DNA from 2 places in the Amycolatopsis stemonae genome. Region 2 is predicted to be linked to the other one. Evidence: riboswitches for the same ligand, from Rfam matches in the RefSeq annotation. Region 2 holds a riboswitch; the other holds the start of a gene.

Region 1 (6,968 bases), on a different contig from region 2:
ATGCAGAAGTTCCGGATCAGCTCCGGCGGCGTGAAGGTGGTGTCGGCGAACGTCGTCACTCGAATGAGTCCTCGGAAAGTCGGGGATGGCCACCTCTATGTTCCCATGGCCCTCCGGGTGCGGGTGGGGGTCATCCCCGATGCGGGGTTCGGAGATCCGTGGTGCCCTCGAAGGATGAGCACTTCGCCCCAGCCGGCACCCCCTCCCCAGCCGGAGACCAGCGGCTTCGCCCGCGTTCTCGACCGTGCGTTCGGTCACCCCTCCGGACCGCTCGGCCGCCTCGGCGGCTGGGTGATGGCGCGGGGCAACGCCGCCACCGAACACCGCGTCGTCGACCTCGCGAAGATCGAACCGGACGAGACCGCGCTCGTCGTCGGGCCCGGGCCGGGCGTCGGCCTGGCGGCCGCGGCCCGGCTGGCCGGGCGCACGATCGGCGTCGACCCCTCCCCCGAGATGCTCGGGCTCTGCCACGAGCGCTGCGGCGAGACCGTCGAGCTGCGCGAGGGCTCGGCCGCGCGCACCGGCGAGCCCGACGCCTCCGTCGACGTCGTGCTGACCGTGAACAACGTGATGCTCTGGGACGACCGCGCGGCCGGGTTCGCCGAGCTGTTCCGGGTGCTGCGCCCCGGCGGGCGGCTGCTGCTGTCCGCGCACGAGAAGTGGCTGCCGGTGAGCAGGCACGTGCTGGCCGACGAAGCCGCCGAGGCGGGCTTCGCCGACCTCCAGACCTGGACCTGGGACCCGCCCGGCTTCGCCGCGCTCGCCGCGCAGTTGCGCGCGGTCAAGCCCGCCTAGCGGGTGTCCGTGCGGATCGGGTGGCCCTCCGGCACCTCGATCAGCACGATGCGCGTGCCGTCCGGGTCGGCGATCCAGGCCTCGTCGAGGCCCCAGGGCTCCCGCTGGGCGTCCCGCACGGGTTCCAGGCCCTTCGCCGCGAGGTCCGCCATGGTCCCGGCGAGGTCCCGGACCTGCAGCCAGAGCACCAGGTCGGGCGACGCGCCCGTCTCGCCCCGGCCCGAGACCTCCAGGGAGCCGTGGCCGAGGAAGAACACGGTGCCGCCGGGGAACTCGCGCTCCACGGCGAGGCCCAGGGTGTCGCGGTAGAACGCCGTCGTCGCCTCGACGTCACGCGGGCGGATCAGCAGCCGGCTCTTCAGGACTTCCATCCGACCATGCCTACCGGACGGGCTCAGGCGGCCGCAATCGCGGCGATGCCGGTCAGCACGATCACGGACCCGGTGAGCCGCCGCACGGCGTCGCTCTCGCCCAGCACCAGCCAGGCGGCGAGGCCGCCGAGCACGATGCTCAGCTCCCGGGCGGGCGCGACGAGGCTGACCGGCGCCATCGTGAGCGCGAACAGCACGAGGATGTACGCGACCGGCGAGAGCACCGCGACCAGCAGCACCTCGCGGCGGTGTTCGCGCCAGACCCGGGTCACCTCGGCGCGGTCGGCCAGCGCCCCGGGCACCAGCAGCACGCTCTGCAGCACCGAGCCGAGCCCGAAGTAGACGACCGGCGGCACGCGGAGCCCGGTCACCGAGTGCGCGTCCCAGAGCGTGTAGCCGGCGATCACGGCCCCGGTCAGGAGGCCGTAGAAGATCCCGGCCTTGACCGCCTGGGGGTCGCCCGCCTTGCGGCCGGTGCTGATCACCAGCACCCCGGCGATCACCAGGAACGCGCCGACCAGGCCGAGCCATCCCGGCCGCTCGCCGAGCACCAGGACGGCGGCGAGCACCGAGAGCAGCGGCCCGGTACCGCGGGCGACCGGGTAGACGACGGAAAGGTCGCCGACGCGGTACCCGCGCTGCAGCACGACGCCGTAGGCGATGTGCAGCACCGACGTCACCACGGCGGCCACCAGCCAGCTCCACTGTGGACGTTCCGGCTCGACCACCAGCAGCACGGCCGTGACCGGCAGGAGGAGCACGGCGGAAACCGTGTAGTAGAGCCAGACGAACTGGGTGCCGCCGGAGGAGATCCGCTTGGCGGCGAGGTTCCACGCGGCGTGCACGACGGCCGCGACGAGGACGAAGGACAGAGCAGTGGCGTTCACGGGACCCCTTCGGGTTTTCGCGCGCGCGAAAACCGGGTCCTCCAGGCTTTTGCCCCGTCAGATGAACGACCGGCCGTCCGGGCCCGCCGATGGTGCCGCTCGGACCAGACCCGCCGGTCCTGGTTGTGTGGTGCGGGGAGCGCGGACCGGCGACGGAACCCTAGGCACTGACTCCGCCCCACCGTACTCCCGGTTCCGGACGCGCGCGGCGCGGCTGTTAAAGTGGTCGCTCGTTGCCCGTGCGGCATTCCGTCATGGAGGAAACCCGCTTCCGAGCGGGGCCACAGGAGCGCGGCGGCGAATCTCACCGAGTGAAACAGGAGTTGCCCTATGGCCAACATCAAGTCGCAGATCAAGCGCATCACGACGAACGAGAAGGCGCGTCAGCGCAACCAGGCGATCCGGTCCTCGGTGAAGACCGCGATCCGCAAGGTCCGCGAAGCCGCCGAGGCCGGCGACAAGGCCAAGGCCGTCGAGCTGCAGCGCGACGCCGCCCAGAAGCTGGACAAGGCCGTCTCGAAGGGCGTCATCCACGCCAACCAGGCCGCCAACAAGAAGTCGGCGCTGGCGAAGCGCGTCAACGCGCTCTGAGCCGCTTGATTTCTGGGAAAGCCCCGGCTCCGGCCGGGGCTTTTTCATGCCCGGACACGCTCGTCGTCACCGATCGCCCTTGGCGGCCGCCACCTCCAGCACGGCTCGCTCCAGCGCGTAGCCCGGGTCCGCCGCCACCCCCTTGACCTCGGCGTTCAGCCTCGCCACCACGCGCATCGCCGTCGCCAGGCCGTCGGGGTTCCAGCCGCGCGACTGGCCCTGCGCCTTGCGGATCTTCCACGGCGGCATGCCCAGCTCGCCCGCCAGCTGATTCGGGTTGCCCCGGCCCGCGCCGGACACGCGGGCGATCGTCCGGACCGCGTCGGCCAGCGCGTCGGCCACCAGGACGTGCGGGACGCCCAGCTGCATCGCCCAGCGCAGCGACTCCAGCGCCGCCGAGCGGTCGCCGCCGACCGCCTTCTCCGCGACCGCGAACCCGGTCACGTCGGCGCGGCCGCGGTGGTAGCGGCGGACCGCGTCGGCGTCGACCGTCCCGCCCGTGTCGGCCACCAGCTGACCGGCCGCCGAGGAGAGTTCCCGCAGGTCGGAGCCCACGGCGTCGATCAGCGCGGCCACCCCGGCCGGGTCGATCTTGCCGCCCGCCCGGCGCACCTCGTGCCGCACGAACTGCTCGCGCTCGGCCGGCTTGGTCAGCTTCGGGCACTCGGTGACCTCGGCGCCGGCCTTCTTGAGCGCGGCCGGCAGCGACTTGCCCGCCTTGCTGCGGCCCCCGCCGGTGTGCACGACGACCAGCACGACACCGTCCGCCGGGTCCTTCAGGTACGACGCGACGGCGTCGGCCAGCTCCTGCGAGATGTCCTGCGCCGACTCCAGGACGATCACACGGCCTTCGCTGAACAGCGACGGGCTGACCAGTTCGGCGAGCTCGGGCGCTGTGAGTTCGGACACCCGGACGCGGGTCAGCTCGGCCGTCGCGTCGACGGCGCGGGCGGCGCCGAGCGTCTCGCGGACGGCCCGCTCGATCAGCAGTTCTTCCTCGCCGAGCACCAGGTGCAGCGGGGCCGGGGCGGTGGCTTGCGCGGTCACGGACGAATCCTCTCACTTGCTCCTTCGTGCCCCCGCTCCGGTGATGTCGGGCAGCCACCATGGCACAGCGTGACCGCCATGTCGTACGGTGTCCTCGAGGCGGCGCGCTGACTCGCGCGCACCGACAACCGAATACCGCTCATCCAGAGGGGCAGAGGGAACGGCCCGACGAAGCCCCGGCAACCGGCGTACAGCCCGTCATCCCGCGATCGCGGGGTAGCTGACGACCACGGTGCCAATTCCGGCCCGCTTCGGCGGGGCAGATGAGGAAAGGAACCTCGCGATGACCGCCACCCTCGGAACGACCTCCACCACGAAGACCCCGGATCTCGGTCCCGCCGTCGAACTGGTGTCGAAGGAAGAGGGCCACCGGCAGCCGCTCGCCCCCGAGTTCGTCTCCGCCGAGGACTTCTCGCCGCTCGAGGTCGCCTACGACTTCGGCCGCGTCCGCCGTGAGGACATCGAGGCCGGCCCCAAGAACATCTGGCGCTACAAGAAGCTCCTCCCGGTGCCGTCCAACGTCGAAGAGATCCCGAACACCGAGCCCGGCGCGACCCGCCTCATCCGCGCCGACCGGCTCGCGAAGGAGCTCGGCCTCAAGCGCGTGTGGGTCAAGGACGACACCGGCAACCCGACGCACTCCTTCAAGGACCGCGTCGTCGCCGTCGCCCTGGCCGCGGCGCGCGAGTTCGGGTTCGAGGTGCTCGCGTGTCCGTCGACCGGCAACCTGGCCAACGCGACGGCCGCCGCCGCGGCCCGCGCGGGCTGGCGGTCGGTCGTGCTGATCCCGAAGACCCTCGAGCGCGCCAAGATCCTCACCACCGCGGTGTACGACGGCGACCTGATCGCCGTCGACGGCAACTACGACGACGTCAACCGCCTCGCCACCGAGCTGGCCGGCGAGCACCCGAAGTGGGCGTTCGTGAACGTGAACGTCCGGCCGTACTACTCGGAAGGCTCGAAGACGCTGGCCTTCGAGGTCGCCGAGCAGCTCGGCTGGCGCATCCCGCCGCAGATCGTCGTGCCGATCGCCTCCGGTTCGCAGCTGACCAAGGTGGACAAGGGTTTCCGCGAGCTGGGCCAGCTCGGTCTCGTGGACGCCAGCCCGTACAAGGTGTTCGGCGCCCAGGCCACGGGCTGCTCGCCGGTGTCGACGGCGTTCCGCGAGGGCCACGACGTGGTCCAGCCGGTGAAGCCGGACACGATCGCCCGTTCGCTGGCGATCGGCAACCCGGCCGACGGCCCGTACGTGCTCGACATCGTCAACCGCACCGGCGGCGCGATCGAGGACGTCACCGACGAAGAGGTCGTCGAGGGCATCCGTCTGCTGGCCCGCACCGAGGGCATCTTCACCGAGACGGCCGGCGGGGTCACCGTTGCCACGGCGAAGAAGCTGGTCGAGACGGGCAAGCTGGACCCGGACGCCGAGACGGTCCTCCTGATCACCGGCGACGGCCTCAAGACCCTCGACGCGGTCGAGAACCACATCGGCCCGAAGGCGACCGTGCCCCCGTCGGCCAAGGCCGTGAACGAGGCCCTCGGCTACTGACGTCCGCAGCCGGGGCGAGCCCGCGTGCCCGCCCCGGCGCCATGGCCTCCTTCCGTTCGCGCGGTGGGCGGTTCATCGGCCGGGGTGCTCCTCGCCCGGCCACGCTCCCGGTGGCCGCCGGGCTCACCGGCGCGGCGGACCGCGTGGCTCGCCCCGGCGGACGATCGCCGGGCCCGCGACCACCGCCGTGTCGCCGTCCACGTCGGTCCGGGTGACCAGGGCGCCCAGCGCCGTCAGGCTGTCCATTGTGGACTTGCTCGGGTGGCCGTACGTGTTGCCCGCGCCCACGCTGACCAACGCCATCCGGGGGGCCACCGCCGCGAGGAACGACGGCAGCGAGTAGCGCGAACCGTGGTGGGGCACCTTCAACACCTCCGCCTTCAGGTCGCCGACGTCGGCCAAGAGGTCCGCCTGCGCCGCCAGTTCGACGTCGCCGGTCAGGAGCACCCGGCCCGCCGGGGTTTCCGCGCGCAGGACCACCGAGCTGTTGTTGATCGTGGTGCCGTCCTGCTGACCGGCCGAGCGGGCCGGGACGTAACGCGGGCCGAGCACGTCGAGCGAAAGCCCGGGCCACGCCAGCTTCTCCCCCGGGCTCAGCTCCACCAGCGGCACTGCTTGCCGCTCCGCCTCCGCCGCCACCTGGCGCCACGCCCACTCCGGCGCCCGCCCGGGGCCGACGGCGACACCGCCCACCGCCCGGCCGTCGAAGACCGACGCGAGCCCGCCGATGTGGTCCGCGTGCAGGTGGCTCAGCACCAGCAGCGGGATCCGGTCGACGGCCAGCCGCTGCAGGCATTCGTCGACCGGCCCCGGCTCGGGCCCGGTGTCGACGACGACCGCCCGCCCGGGCTCGGCGGTCGCCAGCACGACCGCGTCGCCCTGGCCGACGTCGCACTCGACCATCGCCCAGTTCCGCGGGGGCCACGCCGGCGCGAGCACCCGGACCGGCACGAACACCAGCAGGGCGCCGACCACCAGCACGGCCATCGCCAGCCGCACGCGACGACGCCGGGCCGCCAGGACCAGCACCGCGAGGACGGCGGCGGCGAGCAGCCCACCTGACCAGCCACCCGGCCACGGCACGACCGCCCCGGGCGCCCGGGCACCGTGACGCGCCACCGTGATCAGCCACTCGGCCTCCGGACCGGCCAGGTGCACCAAGACCTTCCCGGCGCCCGGCCACCAGGGACCGGTGACCGTGGCCAGCACGCCGAGCACCGTCACCGGCGCCACCACGGGCGCGGCGAGGACGTTCGTCAGCACCGACACCAGGCTCACCGAACCCGCCATGCCCGCGATGACCGGCGCCGTCACCAGGAACGCCGCCAGCGGGATCGCCAGCCCTTCGGCGAACCCGGGTGGGACGCCGCGGCGGACCAGCGCGCCGGCCCAGCGGGGCGCGAGCAGGACCAGCCCGGCGGTGGCGAACACCGAGAGCGCGAACCCGAAGTCCGTCGCCATGGCGGGATCCGCCACCACGAGCACGCACACCGCGAACGCCAGCGCGGGCAACGCCGAACCCCGCCGTCCCAGCGCCAGCGCCAGCAGGGCGACCGCCGCCATCACCCCGGCCCGCAGCACGCTCGGTTCCGGGCCGACCAGCACGAGGAACCCGGCCAGGCACACGCCGGCGGCGACCGCCGACAGCCTGGGGCCGAGCCGCAGCAAGCGCAGCAGGAGCAGGACGGCTCCGCACGCCACGGCGAGGTTTCCCCCGCTGACCGCGGT
Region 2 (6,968 bases):
CGTGGCCGACCGGATCTCGCTGACCGTCGACGCGCCCGCCGAGGTCGTCGACGCGGCCCGGACGCACCAGGAGTTCCTGGCGTCGGAGACGCTGGCGACGTCGGTGACCTACGGCCCGGTGGACGGCGGGTCCGCCGGCACGGTCGGCGACGGCACGAAGGTCACCGTCTCGGTCGAAAAGGCCTGACTGCCGGAGGTGGCCAGTATGGTGTGAACCGACTGGCCACCTCCGTTGGCGGGTGGCGTGCTTTGGGGGAGGGGTACGCGAAATGAGTCCTGCCGGCAGACGGGGGATCCTGATCGGCGGCGCGCTGCTGGTCGTCGTGGTCGTGGTGGCGGCGTTCTTCGTGCTGAACGGCGGTTCGGCGCCCGAGGCGGCCGCCGGGGCCACGAGCGTCGAGAGCCCGGGGGCCATCGACCCGCATTCGGCGATCACCGAATACCTGCAGGAAGTGTCCGAGAACAACCCCGACGCGGCGGGCCGGCTGACCGACGACAACGCCGCGGCCGCCGTCGCCCTGCGGGATGCGCGCAACACGCTCAACCCGTCGTCGGTGACGGCCAAGCTGACCGTGCTGCAGCCGACGCCGGCCGGGGCGAAGACGACCGGCGGGACGTTCGCCGTGTCGTGGTCGCTCAAGGGCGGTCCGTGGGCCTACGACGTTCCGTTCCAGCTGGTCCAGGCCGGCGGCAAGTGGCTGGTGCACTGGGCACCTTCGCTGCTGCACCCGAAACTGGAGGCCGGGCAGCGGCTGGTGGTCAGCACGGCGGTGCGGGACACGACGGCCGTCGTCGACCGCGACGGCAAGCCGTTGCTCATCAGCGGGGCCGGCGGCACGCGCCCGGTCGAGGGCGATCCCGCGCCGCTGCTGCGGTCCGCGCTCACCGGGCAGGTCACGGCCGCGGCGGGCACCGGGTTCGCCGTCGAGCGCGTCGACACGAGCGGAAAGAGCCTCGAGACGCTCTTCGGGAAGGCTGCCGCGGGCGAGGCCAAGCCGCTGACGTCGAGCCTGAGCCTGGCCGCGCAGAACGCGGCGCAGAAAGCGGTCGACGGCTACCGAGGCTCGGCCATGGTGGTCGCGCTCGACACGGGTTCGGGGGACATCCTGGCCGTCGCGCAGAACGCGGCCGCCGGGAACCAGCCGAAGGCGCTCAACGGCCTGTACGAGCCGGGCTCGTCGTTCAAGATCGCGACGTCGGTGGCGGCGATCCAGCAGAGCGGACTGACGTCGGCGTCGCCGGTCGACTGCCCGGGTGTCGCGACGATCGGCACGCGGACGGTCAAGAACGAAGGCTTCGAGCTGGGCGCGACGAACCTGCAGACGGCGTTCGCGCGGTCCTGCAACACGACGTTCGGCCGGCTCGCGCTGGCCCTGCCCGCCGACGGACTGGTGAAGGCGGCGAACGAGCTGGGGCTCAACGCCGACTACGACATCCCGGGCATCCCCACCGAGCTGGGCAAGGTCGAGCCCGCGGCGAGCAAGGACGAGCAGGTCGAAGACGGGTTCGGCCAGGGCCGCATCCAGGCCAGCTGCCTCGGTGGCGCCGTGATGGCGGCGACGGTCGCGTCCGGCAGGGCGATCACGCCGCGGCTGTGGCACGACCTGGAAACGCAGGTCGTCAAGGGGTACTCGCCGCCGCCCGCGTCGGTGCTCGGCGAAGTCCGGAAGATGATGCGCGCGGTGGTGCAGAGCGGGACCGGGCGTGGCGCCGCGAGCGCGGGCGACGTGTTCGGCAAGACGGGCACGGCCCAGTTCGGCGACGGGTCGAACGCCACGGGCTGGTTCGTCGGCTACCGCGGGAACGTCGCCTTCGCGGTGGTCCTGGAGAACTCGAACGACTCCGGGCCGGCGGTCACCCTGGCCGCCCAGTTCCTCAAGGCCCTCTGAAGTCTCCGCACCGGCGGCGCTTTCCCGGGAAAGCGCCGTGTCGGTTCGGCCGTGGGCGAAGCGTGGCCGTCGTACCGTGGGCGCATGGAGACGATCGCTCTCGCCGAGGTGGCCGCGGTGCTCGCCGACCCGAGCCGCGCCACCATGTGCCTCGCCCTGCTCGACGGACGGGCGTGGACCGTCGGCGAGCTGGCCAAGGCGGCCGGGATCGCCCTCTCCACGGCCAGTGAGCACGTCACCCGGCTGGTCGACGCCGGGTTCGTCGCGCGGGTGAAGCAGGGCCGGGCCAGTTACGTCCGGATCGCCGATCCGCGCGTGGCCGAGCTGATCGAGCACCTGGCCCAGCACGCCGAGCACCGGCCGGTGACCGGGCTGAAGTCGTCGCTGCGGGTGAAGCGGCTCGGCTTCGCGCGGACCTGCTACGACCACCTCGCCGGCTCGCTCGGCGTCGCCGTCCGCGACGGCATGCTCGCGACCGGCCTGGTCGACACCGCCGACGGGCTGACGCTGACCGCGCGCGGCCGCGAAGTGCTGGCCGGTCTCGGCGTGCCGGTCGCCGCCGGGCCGCGGCGGCCGCTGCTGCGCGACTGTCTGGATTGGACGGAACGCCGAGACCACCTCGCCGGGGCGGTGCCCGCGGCCCTGCTCGAGCGGGCGGTCGACGCGGGCTGGGTCGGCCGGGACGGCCACCGCGCGGTCAAGGTCCTGCCGGCCGCCGCCCGGCCGTTCGCCGCTCTCGGTGTCGATCTCGACGCGCTGAGTGCGCCTTAACACACCGGTTGTCCGACTCGCGGCAGCGGTACACGAACGAGTTAACCCACCCGCTTCACTATTCTGAGTGCCCCACGGCACTCGGGAGGGAGGCGGCATGGACCAGCTTCCGGTCCTGCTCGGCGTCGGCGGCGTCGTGCTCCTCGCCTCCGTGCTCGCCGTGCGCGTCTCGATCCGGCTCGGCCTGCCCTCGCTGCTGCTGTACCTCGCGATCGGCGTCGTGCTCGGCGAAGCCGGCTTCGGCATCCGGTTCGACAACCCCGGCCTGACCCAGTCGCTCGGGCTCGCCGCGCTCGTCATGATCCTCGCCGAAGGCGGGCTGACCACGCGGTGGTCGGCCGTGAAACCCGCGCTGGGCCTCGGCATCGCACTGTCCACAGTGGCCGTCGCGGTGAGCGTCGCGGTCACCGGCGCGGCCCTGCACTGGCTGCTCGGCCTGGACTGGCGGTTCGCCCTGCTGTGGGGCGCCGTGCTCGCCTCGACCGACGCGGCCGCGGTGTTCTCCGTGCTGCGCACCGCCGGGATCGGGAAACGCCTGGTCGGCGCGCTGGAGCTGGAGTCCGGCATCAACGACGCACCGGCGTACATCGCCGTCGTCGTGCTCGCCGCCGGCACCACTGTGGACTGGACGCTGCCGCTGCTGGTGGTCTACGAGCTCGCGGCGGGCCTGGCCATCGGGCTCGGGTTCGGCTGGCTGGGCGGCATCGCGCTGCGCCGGGCCGCGCTGCCGGCGACCGGCCTCTACCCGCTGGCCACCGTCGCGGTGTGCGTCGTGGCGTACTCCTCCGGCCAGCTGCTGCACGCGTCCGGGCTGCTCGCCACCTACGTCGCCGCGCTGGTGCTGGGCAATTCGCGGCTGCCGCACCGCTCGGACACGCTGTCGTTCGCCGAAGGCCTCGGCTGGCTGGCGCAGATCGGGCTGTTCGTGCTGCTCGGGCTGTTCGCCTCGCCCGGCCGGCTGTTCGAGACGATCGTGCCGGGCCTGGTCGCCGGGGCCGTCGTGCTGCTGCTGGCGCGGCCGATCTCCGTCGTGCTCTCGGTGCTGCCGTTCCGGCTGCCGTGGCGGGAACAGGCGTTCCTGTCGTGGGCCGGGCTGCGCGGCGCGGTCCCGATCGTGCTCGCGATGATCCCGCTGTCGGAGGGGGTGCCCGGCGCGCAACGGCTGGTCGACGCGGTGTTCGTGCTGGTCATCGTGCTGACGCTGGTGCAGGGCGCGACGCTCGGGCCGCTCGGGCGCCGGCTCGGGCTGGCCAAGAAGTCCGAGGCGCACGAGATCGAGGTCGACTCCGCGCCACTGGACGAGCTGGGTGCCGAGCTGCTGCAGGTCCGCATCCAGCCCGGGTCGAAGCTGCACGGCGTGTACCTGTCCGAGCTGCGCCTGCCGACCGGCGCGACGGTCAGCCTGGTCGTGCGCGAAGGCGCCGGCTTCACCCCGCAGAAGACCAGCCGGCTGCAGGAGAACGACCAGCTGCTGGTGGTCACGACGAGCGGCGTCCGCGACGCCGCCGAGCGCCGGATCCGCGCGGTGGACCGCGCCGGCCGCCTGGCCCGCTGGAAGGGCGAGTCGGGCCGTTAGCCCGTTCGTGGTCGCCCCCGCGACGTGACCGGTCGGACGACTTCGTGTCGCCCCCCACTCACGCGTGATGCCCCTCCAATCACGCGTGATGCCCGCCCCGTCACGCGTGATGCCCGCCCCGTCACGCGTGATGCCGTTTTCGGCAGGGCAAGGCCGTGAACAGCGCTTGTCCGGTCCTTGTCCGGTCTCAGTGCCGACCTGGTGATCTTTTCCCGCAAGGGTGAGGGGCGCCTCACGAAAATCTCACGTGATCTTCCCAGTGATCCAACCTTTGGCCTACTGTGCGCTCGATCGGGTTAGTTCGAATGGGTGAGCGTTAGGCCAAAGGAGTACGCAGGGTGACGAAACTGCACGTTCGCGGGGCGCTCCTGGTCGCCGCCGTCACGACCGCCCTCGGGCTCGTCTCGGCGCCGGCCGCGACCGCCGAAGTCGCGCCGTTCCCCGCGCTCGCCCTGCCGTTCAAGGCCGGTCAGCAGGTCTACTCCGCCGGTATCCACTCCGACGACGGCAGCACCGGCGTCGAGAACGCCATCGACTTCAGCCCGGCCGACCGGACCGTCCGCGCGCCGCTCGCCGGCACCGTCCGCCTGCAGCACTGCGCGGGTGGCGACTGGGTGACCATCGACCACGCCGGCGGCTGGCGGACCGGGTACTACCACATGGAAGGCATCAAGGTCAGCGACGGCGAGCACGTCGAGGCCGGTGCCGTGCTCGGGTCGACCGGCAACGCGCTGCCCTGCGGCGGCAGCAGCACCGGTGCCCACGTGCACTTCACGCTCTGGACCCTGCCGGACGCCTCGGCGGCGGCCCACGGCGAGCCCGTCGACGGCAAGACCATCGGCGGCTGGCTGTTCACCGCGGGTGCCGAGCAGTACGCGGGCACCGCGACGCACCTCTCCGACCATGCGGTCACGCAGCTGCCGGGGCACTTCCGCGCGAAGCTCTGACCAGCGCGAACGACGCGGGAAACGTCCGGCGTCGGCTGTGAGCGGCGTCTCAGAATGTGAGCCGGGGGTTGGCCGCCGGGCGCGTTCTCGGTTACCTTCTGTGCCAGGTCATGAGTGCCAGCGCGAAGCCCCGGCTTGCTGGCCGGCAACCCTCCTACCGCGGTGGGGTGCCCCGGGTGAAGACCGGGCCGGTCGCGTCGTGCGACGGGCAAGCGCGGGCCCCTCGCCGGGGTCCCCCGGACCGCCGAGGAGGCACCCCGATGACTCTCGCCCTCGACCGCACCACCGCGATCACCCCTGCCGCGCAAGGCATCCCGGCCGTCGCCGGCGCCGCGCTGCGGGTCCCGCTCGTCACCGGGGACACCATCGGCTACGCCAACCTCGACCACGCCGCGAGCGCCCCGTGCCTCGACGCCGTCCGCGCCAAGGTCGACGAGTTCCTGCCCTGGTACGCCAGCGTCCACCGCGGCGCCGGCTTCGCGTCGCAGGTCTCCACCAAGCTCTACGAACGCACTCGCGACGTCCTGCGCCGCTTCGTCGACGCCCGCCGGACGGACACGGTCGTGTTCACCCGCAACACCACCGACTCGTTCAACCTGCTCGCGCGCAGCCTTCCCCGCCACACCACGGTGATCGTGTTCGACACCGAGCACCACGCCGCGCTGCTGCCGTGGCAGGGCCCGAACGTCCGGCGGATCCCGACCCCGCGCACGCGTCTCGCCGCGGTGTCCGCTGTGGACGAAGCGCTCGCGGACGCGCCGCAGGGGCCGCGGCTGGTCGTCGTCACCGGAGCGTCCAATGTGACCGGTGAGCTGCTCCCGGTCGCCGAAATCGCCGCCGTGGCGAGGAAGCACGGCGCCCGCGTCGCGCTCGACGCCGCGCAGCTCGCCCCGCACCGGCGGATCTCCGTCAGGGACCTGGACGTCGACTACGTCGCCATCTCCGGCCACAAGCTGTACGCGCCCTTCGGCGCGGGCGCGCTGATCGGCCGCGCCGACTGGCTGCGCGCCGCCCGGCCGTACCTCGCCGGCGGCGGCGCGACGAAGCTCGTCACCGAAGACGCGGTGGTCTGGAACACCGGTCCGGAGCGCCACGAAGCGGGCTCGCCGAACACCGTCGGCGTGTACGCGCTCGGCGTCGCGTGCGAAACCCTCAGCGAGAACTGGGACGTCGTCGTGGCGCACGAACAGGCCCTGCTTTCCCGGCTGCGCAAGGGACTCGAGGGTATCCCGGGCTGCGCCGAGCTGCGCCTGTTCGACGCGCCGGTCGACCGCGTCGGCACGGTCAGCTTCGTCGTCGACGGCTTCGACCCGGGCTGGCTGGCGGCCGTGCTGTCGGCCGAGTACGGCATCGGCGTGCGCGACGGCGCGTTCTGCGCCCACATCGCGGCGAAGCGCCTCATCGGCGTCACCGGCGGGGAGGGGCAGCAGGCGGTCCGCGTCAGCCTCGGGCTGGGCAGCACCGAGGAGCACGTCGACCGCGTTGTGCTGGCCCTGCGCCAGATCGTCGCGCGCGGCGCCCGCTGGGAGTACGCGAAGGTGGACGGCCGCTGGGCCCCGGTCGGCGACCCGCGGGAGCTGCCGCCCTTCTGCTGAGGGGCTAACCTGGGCCGATGGGGCGAGGGCGGTACTGGTTTCCGGTGGCATTGCTGGGGTTCGCCCAGCTCGGCATGGTGGCGGCACAGCTGCGGGCCCGCCGCAGCCCGGCCGAGTGGCAGTCCCCCGACGTCTTGCTCCGCCCGCAGCCGGCCGGGTACGGCGCCCTGCAGTTCCTCACCCAGGATCC

The links. A riboswitch is a leader RNA that binds a small molecule or an ion and turns the genes downstream of it on or off. The one in region 2 is predicted to bind S-adenosylmethionine.
Region 1: it holds a riboswitch for S-adenosylmethionine, as region 2 does, so the genes downstream of both, thrC (threonine synthase) here and ACYVLJ_RS26185 (aminotransferase class V-fold PLP-dependent enzyme) in region 2, are expected to answer to the same signal.

What each region holds. Positions count from the first base shown of each region.
Region 1 covers NZ_BAAGUJ010000019.1:132,475-139,442, forward strand. Annotated here, with positions in the region: gene lepA (elongation factor 4) at 1-59, opposite strand, end outside; gene ACYVLJ_RS42280 (class I SAM-dependent methyltransferase) at 175-795, shown strand; gene ACYVLJ_RS42285 (VOC family protein) at 792-1,166, opposite strand; gene ACYVLJ_RS42290 (DMT family transporter) at 1,190-2,053, opposite strand; gene rpsT (30S ribosomal protein S20) at 2,384-2,644, shown strand; gene holA (DNA polymerase III subunit delta) at 2,711-3,691, opposite strand; SAM riboswitch class I at 3,828-3,961, shown strand; gene thrC (threonine synthase) at 3,975-5,240, shown strand; gene ACYVLJ_RS42310 (ComEC/Rec2 family competence protein) at 5,364-6,968, opposite strand, start outside.
Region 2 covers NZ_BAAGUJ010000007.1:201,095-208,062, reverse strand. Annotated here, with positions in the region: gene ileS (isoleucine--tRNA ligase) at 1-187, shown strand, start outside; gene ACYVLJ_RS26205 (penicillin-binding protein) at 270-1,889, shown strand; gene ACYVLJ_RS26200 (ArsR/SmtB family transcription factor) at 1,974-2,660, shown strand; gene ACYVLJ_RS26195 (potassium/proton antiporter) at 2,758-4,236, shown strand; gene ACYVLJ_RS26190 (M23 family metallopeptidase) at 4,575-5,183, shown strand; SAM riboswitch class IV at 5,290-5,404, shown strand; gene ACYVLJ_RS26185 (aminotransferase class V-fold PLP-dependent enzyme) at 5,444-6,778, shown strand; gene ACYVLJ_RS26180 (hypothetical protein) at 6,796-6,968, shown strand, end outside.